2 linked regions of the Undibacterium sp. KW1 genome follow. The protein of the gene in region 2 interacts with the protein of the main gene of each other region in a pairwise test. Links are inferred from orthologs where the notes say so. Each region holds a gene or a part of one and is shown on either strand. Other genes may lie near its edges.

Region 1 (3,300 bases), 840 kb from region 2 along the record:
CGTGACTATCACCCCCAGATTCAAACCAGAATGCGGCGCTGTCCCAAAATACCGACATTCAGTGGCGCTGTTACCCCTTAATTTTTCCCCTCTCGTTGAGGATTCCATGAGCGAAAACATCAAATATGTAAGCGATGCTTCATTCGAAGCAGACGTATTGAAATCTGACGTACCAGTATTGGTCGATTTTTGGGCTGAATGGTGTGGCCCTTGCAAAATGATTGCCCCCATACTGGAAGAAGTTGCCAAAGAATATAATGGCAAGATCGTCGTTGCCAAGATGGACGTCGATGCAAACCAGGCAGTTCCTGCCAAGTTCGGCATCCGTGGTATCCCTACCCTGATCCTGTTCAAAAATGGTAGTGCTGCCGCACAAAAAGTAGGTGCATTGGCAAAAGGCCAATTAATCTCTTTCATTGACAGTAATATTTAAGGTATTATTGCGGTCTGAAACTTTAAAGTTGCAAATAACAAGCTTGTTTGCAGCTTTAAAACAGAGACAAGCTGCCTTGTTTGCCGGTTAGTTGATAGCCATCATTCAAGGCATGCTGATTCAGCCCAATTTTAAGTAAAATTAAATAAAACGAAAACCGAGACAGAAATTCTTTCTATCCTGTTTAATCCGTAGTTCCTCCGTTCACTCCCCCACCCCATAATCCCATCCCGGGACACTCACCATGCATCTATCTGAATTAAAGGCCTTACACGTATCCGCATTATTGGAAATGGCCATAGGACTCGATATCGATAACGCAGCGCGTATGCGCAAGCAGGAATTGATGTTCGCGATCCTCAAAAAACGTGCAAAAGCAGGCGAACAAATTTTTGGCGATGGCGCCCTAGAAGTATTGCCCGACGGCTTTGGCTTCCTGCGCTCGCCAGATGCCAGCTACATGGCCTCGACTGACGATATCTATATCTCTCCTTCGCAAATCCGCCGTTTCAATCTGCATACTGGCGACTCTATCGAAGGTGAAGTGCGCACACCCAAAGACGGTGAACGCTATTTTGCATTGGTGAAGGTGGACAAGGTCAATGGCGAATCGCCAGAAGCCTCCAAGCACCGCATCCTGTTTGAAAACCTGACACCGCTGCACCCGAACAAGGTATTGACCTTGGAACGCGAGATGCGCGGCGAAGAAAATACCACCGGCCGCATCATCGACATGATCGCCCCTATAGGCCGTGGTCAACGTGGTTTGCTGGTAGCGTCACCAAAATCCGGTAAGTCCGTCATGCTGCAACACGTGGCACACGCGATTACCACCAATCACCCTGACGTTACTTTGATCGTTTTGCTGATCGACGAACGTCCTGAAGAAGTAACCGAGATGCAGCGTTCAGTACGCGGTGAAGTGGTCGCATCGACTTTCGATGAACCAGCCACCCGTCACGTCCAAGTTGCTGAAATGGTGCTGGAAAAAGCCAAACGCCTGGTTGAAATGAAAAAAGACGTGGTCATCCTGCTGGATTCCATCACCCGTCTGGCACGTGCTTACAACACCGTCATCCCTGCATCCGGCAAGGTATTGACTGGTGGTGTGGACGCCAATGCCCTGCAACGCCCAAAACGCTTCTTCGGTGCAGCACGTAATGTAGAAGAAGGCGGCTCACTGACTATCATCGCGACAGCCCTGATCGAAACCGGCAGCCGTATGGATGATGTGATCTATGAAGAGTTCAAAGGCACGGGCAATATGGAAGTCCATCTGGAACGCCGCCTTGCCGAAAAACGTGTCTATCCAGCCATCAACCTGAACAAATCCGGCACCCGTCGTGAAGAATTGCTGATCAAACCGGATCAGTTGCAAAAGATCTGGATCTTGCGCAAGTTGCTGTATAGCATGGACGAAATCGAAGCGATGGAGTTCATCCTCGACAAGATGAAAGCCACGAAAAACAACGCAGAGTTTTTTGAAATGATGCGCAGGGGCGGTTAATCCCCCTCCTGTTTTCAGGCTAAAAAGCCGTCACTTTTGTGACGGCTTTTTTTTGCTCATTGATTTGCTAGCTTGCGACTTTCAACAATACTATCGTCACCAAAAATGAAGTATCGCTGAGCGCCGTTACAGCATGCGGCAAACCAGCCTCCAGATACAGCAGATCGCCTGCATGCATGATCCTGGGTCCAGCCTGTAGCTCGATTTGTACCTCACCACTCAGGCATTGTATGGTGATAGGCCCCTGAACATGATGTGAAGGCAGGCTCCTGCCCTGCGCCAGATGCATGCGTATGACTTCCAGATGCTCGTCTTTAAACAAGGCGTGCGCTGGCACTGTCAGTAATTGCGCCTCGGGCAACAACAAATTAGCCATTTCTCCTGAGCGCAAATGTGGCATGGCCATGTTATCTCTCCTTTAGTGCAATCAGATTTGACGCCATGAGCAGCACAGAATTATGTCGCCACATGAAAATCAATAATGATTTCACCAGGCTCTTGCGAAACATAGGCCACTTTTATACCCGTACCAAAGTGTTGTGCGATCTGAGCAAGCAAGGGCAAGGGATTATGGTCATTGCAAAAACGCATGGTTTCTCCCGGCCTTAATGCTGACAAGGCGCCAAAGATTGCGGCATGGCGAAAACGTTTGGCAACGCCACGCGCATCGAATTCATATACGCCATCGGCCAAAACGGGAATAGAACAATCATGAGCCATGATGAAACTCCTTTTAATATAGATGAAAATAAGCAGAAAACACAGGGAGAGTAATTTCTACCCTCCCCTGAATAAATAACTAAAGCTTGCCGGAAGCCTTGGTATAAGTCATATCAAGCGCACTTGCCTGCGTGCGCTTTTGGCCTATCAGCAGGCGCAAGGCAAATATAGCCAGGCAGACGACACCAACAGAGAACACGACGTCACCAGGAACCCGCAACCAGACCAGGGTTTCCATAAAGTGTGAATGGATGACCTCGGGTGAACGTGCATACCACATGCCCTTGCTGATGCTTGCCATGGCCTGGTAAATCCCGGCAGGTACCAACGACATGAACACCATCATTGCCAGTCCTATATTGAGCAGCCAGAACATTGCCTGCAACAATTTATCGGACCACAGCGCGCGCTCAGACAAGCCTCTCAGGCAGAACAGCAGCAAACCTATACCCAGCATGCCATACACGCCAAACAAGGCAGCATGGCCGTGCGCAGCTGTCATATTCAAGCCTTGCATGTAGTACAGGGCAATAGGGGTGTTGATGGAAAAGCCCAGCAAACCCGCGCCAACAGTGTTCCAGAAACCAACAGCAATAAAGCACAGTATCGACCACTTATAGGCCTGCACCCAGGCTGCCGC
Region 2 (3,821 bases):
CTTCAAAAACAGCCTGGACCTGCTCAGGTGCCTGCACGTTTTGCATGGTCACTTGCGCCACCAGCACACCTGAACCATACGCATTCAGGATTTTTTGCATGCCTGCACTGACATCAAGTGCTATTTTTTCACGACCTTCATACAAGACAAAATCCATGGAGCTTTTACCGACGACCTCGCGGACAACAGTTTCTGCGACCTGAAGTATCATCTCTTCCTGATCACGGTTGTTATACAGCCAGTCTGCGGCATTGTTCAAGGTGTACTGGACAGCAAACTGAATATCGACGATGTTTTCATCATCAGTCAACATCAGGGATTCGCGCTCTTTTGAGCCTTTTTTGTAGCCTATCTCCACCGTTCTGACTTGCGACAGATTGACTATCTCATGTCCTTGGACAGGATAAGGCCAGCGCCAGTTAAAGCCGGCAGAAGTCTGATGGCTGAATTTACCAAATGTCGTGATGACAGCAGTTTGCCCTTCTTGCACGATGAAAAAACCACTGGACAACCATACCAGCGCGATTACGGCAACAATCAGGGATGCGCCAACTTTAGCGCCAGATGAGTCTGGTGAAAAATTGCCACCATTATCGCCACCACCATTTTGCCCAAACAGACGCCCCAATTTCTGGGTAAAGTCTTTCCATAACTGATCAAGATCAGGTGGGCCATCCGGTGGTTTTTTGCCATCGGGCTTATTATTATTTTGATTATTGTTTTGTGAACCACGCCCCCATTGCGGATCATTTATGGACATGGTCAAACCAATTCTTTTGAGAAATGAAACAAGCATTCTGTCGCTATCCAATGAATAGTGGGTTGGACTACTGAAAATCAAAGCGTGCATCAACTGCCTCTGGCGTTGCCGTTTGCGCAATGCCAGACGTTTTTGCCAGTGCGAATTCGGCGATAGCTTCGCGTAACAAACCTATACCTGCTCCGGTGCGGGCACTCAAAAAAACCCTCTGGATTTTATCACACTCATCTACCTCGACCGAAGGCTCCAGCTCAGCAAGATCTATCTTATTCCACACAAGTATCTGTGGTATGTGATCCGCGCCGATTTCTTCAAGCACCTGATTGACTTGTTGTATCTGGTCAAACCTTACAGGACTACTTGCATCTACGACATGCAAGAGCAAATCGGCATGTATCGTTTCTTCCAATGTTGCCCTGAACGCTGCAACGAGTTGATGAGGCAATTCACGAATAAAACCAACCGTATCAGAAATGACGATATTACCCGCATCGCCCAGGTACAAGCGGCGCGAAGTAGTATCCAGCGTTGCAAATAATTGATTGGCGGCATAAGCGCCTGCCTTGGTCATAGTATTAAACAGACTGGACTTACCCGCATTGGTATAACCGACCAGAGAAACCGACAAGGTATTACTACGGCCACGCGAACGTCTCTGGGTTTCCCTTTGCTTATGTAGCTTATCGAGCTTTTGTTTGAGCATTTTGACACGCTCCCCCAGCAAGCGGCGGTCAGTCTCAAGCTGAGTCTCGCCTGGGCCGCGCAAACCTATACCACCTTTTTGTCTTTCCAGATGCGTCCAGCCACGTATCAATCGCGTGGCCAGATGTTGCAACTGAGCCAATTCCACCTGAACCTTACCTTCATGACTTTGGGCACGTTGAGCAAAAATATCCAGGATCAGGCTGGTACGATCAACCACCCTCACCTTCAGGTGGCGCTCCAGATTCCTCTGTTGCGCCGGCGAGAGTGCATGATTAAAAATGACTATATCCAGCGTAGCGTCGGCAACAGCATGCGCAATCTCATCCGCCTTGCCGCTGCCGACAAAAAAAGCAGCATCAGGGCTTGATCGTTTGCAAGTGATGGTTGTAACCGGCTCTGCCCCCGCGGACTGCGAAAGCAAAGAGAGTTCTTCCAGGCTGGCGGCAAAGTCGTCCTTACCAAAATCCACGCCGACTAAAGCGGCGCGCATGGACGGCTTCTTTATTTCATTACTCAAAAATTACTCTGCCTCTGGCTCGGTGTTAATGCTGACTGCGCGTGCTGGTACAACGGTAGAAATAGCATGCTTGTAAACCATTTGTGTCACAGTATTACGCAGCAAAACCACATACTGGTCGAAAGATTCGATATGGCCCTGCAATTTGATGCCATTGACCAGATAAATTGATACAGGAATATGTTCTTTACGCAAAGCGTTCAGAAATGGGTCTTGTAATAATTGCCCTTTATTGCTCATAACAGCTCCATTGTGTTGTTGTGATTAGGAGTTGGGGACTACTTATCATAATACAAGTATTCCCAGAAGTTGATTACAAAGTAATGTAATCTATTTTCATCTTAATTGCATATCTCTTGCTTAAATTTCACTGCAAAAGGAGATCAACCAAGCATTTTCTTACATTTTAATACTTGCCAGCAGACTTAACTGAACGAGCTTACTTCGACGACTTGTCAAACGGATTCTTGCCAGAACGCATTTCTATTCGCAAAGGAGTACCAGTGAGTGAAAACGTTTCGCGGAAGTGTTTTTCGAGATAACGCTTATACACATCACCCACTGCCTCAAGTGCATTGCCGTGAATGACAATAATAGGCGGATTTTGCCCACCCTGATGCGCATAGCGCAACTTGGGACGGATAGAGCCCTTGCGCTTGGGTTGTTGATGTTCTACTGCTTCAATCAGGGCACGTGTGAGTTTGGGCGTAGATAAATTAACCATCGCAGCAGCATAAGCAGCATCAATGGATTTCATCAGAGGACCTATACCAGTCGATTTCAAGGCTGAAATGAAGTGGAATTTGGCAAATGTCAGGAAATTCAGTTTGCGCTCTATGTCCATCTTGATCTCATCGCGCCTGTCACTTTGCAAACCATCCCACTTATTGACGCCAACTACCAGCGCACGACCAGATTCCAGGATGAAGCCTGCAATATGGGCATCCTGCTCTGAAATGTCCTGCTGTGCGTCCAGCAACAACAAGACTACGTTGGCTTCCGACACCGATTGCAGGGTTTTAACGACAGAGAATTTCTCTATGGCCTCAAAAACCTTGCCACGGCGACGTATACCAGCGGTGTCAATCAGGGAATAATGCACGCCATCACGCTCGAAAGGGATTTCTATCGAGTCGCGAGTGGTACCAGGCATATCGAAAGCGATGACCCGTTCTTCACCCAGCAGGGTATTCACGAGTGTCGATTTACCGACATTGGGACGGCCAACGATGGCAATCTTGATGCCGCGAACCTGGGATTCAGGCTCTTCAACTTCCTCAGGGCGCTGGGCGAAGGCGATATCAACCATTTCTTCGACCAGATCTGCTACACCATCACCGTGTGCGGCAGAGATCACATAAGGATCGCCAAGACCCAGTTCATAAAAATCTGCAGTGACCGAGGTATATTTCATGCCCTCGGCCTTATTTACCACCAGCATGACGGAGCGGCCTGATTTGCGCAGGAAATCCGTGATGGTTTTGTCATGCGGTGTCAGACCCTGACGACCATCGACGATAAAAACAACAACATCTGCTTCAGCCACAGCCTGCTTGGTCTGCTTGGCCATTTCATGCATGATGCCTTCTTTGGCGACAGGCTCGAAACCGCCAGTGTCAATCACCAGAAAAGGGCGTTCACCAACACGGCCTTCGCCGTAATGCCTGTCCCTGGTCAAGCCAGGTAAATCTGCGACCAAAGCGTCGCGTGAACGGGTGAGCCGATTGAACAGCGTGGATTTGCCGACGTTAGGTCGGCCTATAAGTGCGATAACCGGCTTCATTATTATTACTCGGTTGCAAGAGCAACCACTGATCCTGATTTTGTTTGAACGATCAG

What was found. The genes of interacting proteins can lie anywhere in the genome.
Region 1: the proteins of hfq (region 2) and rho interact in binary tests that used the Escherichia coli proteins (3 or more experiments, as listed by UniProt). The link is inferred for Undibacterium sp. KW1 from one-to-one orthologs.

The regions. Positions count from the first base shown.
Region 1 is NZ_AP018439.1:1,614,023-1,617,322, reverse strand. What follows is about bases 1-2,808. They hold rho (transcription termination factor Rho), read left to right. Parts: upstream 1-677; coding sequence 678-1,940; downstream 1,941-2,808. Other genes in these bases: UNDKW_RS07080 (nitric-oxide reductase large subunit), read right to left, coding at 2,740-2,808; UNDKW_RS07085 (DUF2249 domain-containing protein), read right to left, coding at 2,397-2,660; UNDKW_RS07090 (cupin domain-containing protein), read right to left, coding at 2,008-2,346; trxA (thioredoxin TrxA), read left to right, coding at 107-433. In the rest of the region: more of UNDKW_RS07080, read right to left, coding at 2,809-3,300. UniProt on the Escherichia coli protein: Facilitates transcription termination by a mechanism that involves Rho binding to the nascent RNA, activation of Rho's RNA-dependent ATPase activity, and release of the mRNA from the DNA template.
Region 2 is NZ_AP018439.1:2,455,467-2,459,287, reverse strand. What follows is about bases 605-3,440. They hold hfq (RNA chaperone Hfq), read right to left. Parts: upstream 2,223-3,440; coding sequence 1,986-2,222; downstream 605-1,985. Other genes in these bases: der (ribosome biogenesis GTPase Der), read right to left, coding at 2,422-3,440; hflX (GTPase HflX), read right to left, coding at 828-1,955; hflK (FtsH protease activity modulator HflK), read right to left, coding at 605-796. In the rest of the region: more of hflK, read right to left, coding at 1-604; more of der, read right to left, coding at 3,441-3,765; outer membrane protein assembly factor BamB, read right to left, coding at 3,771-3,821. UniProt on the Escherichia coli protein: RNA chaperone that binds small regulatory RNA (sRNAs) and mRNAs to facilitate mRNA translational regulation in response to envelope stress, environmental stress and changes in metabolite concentrations.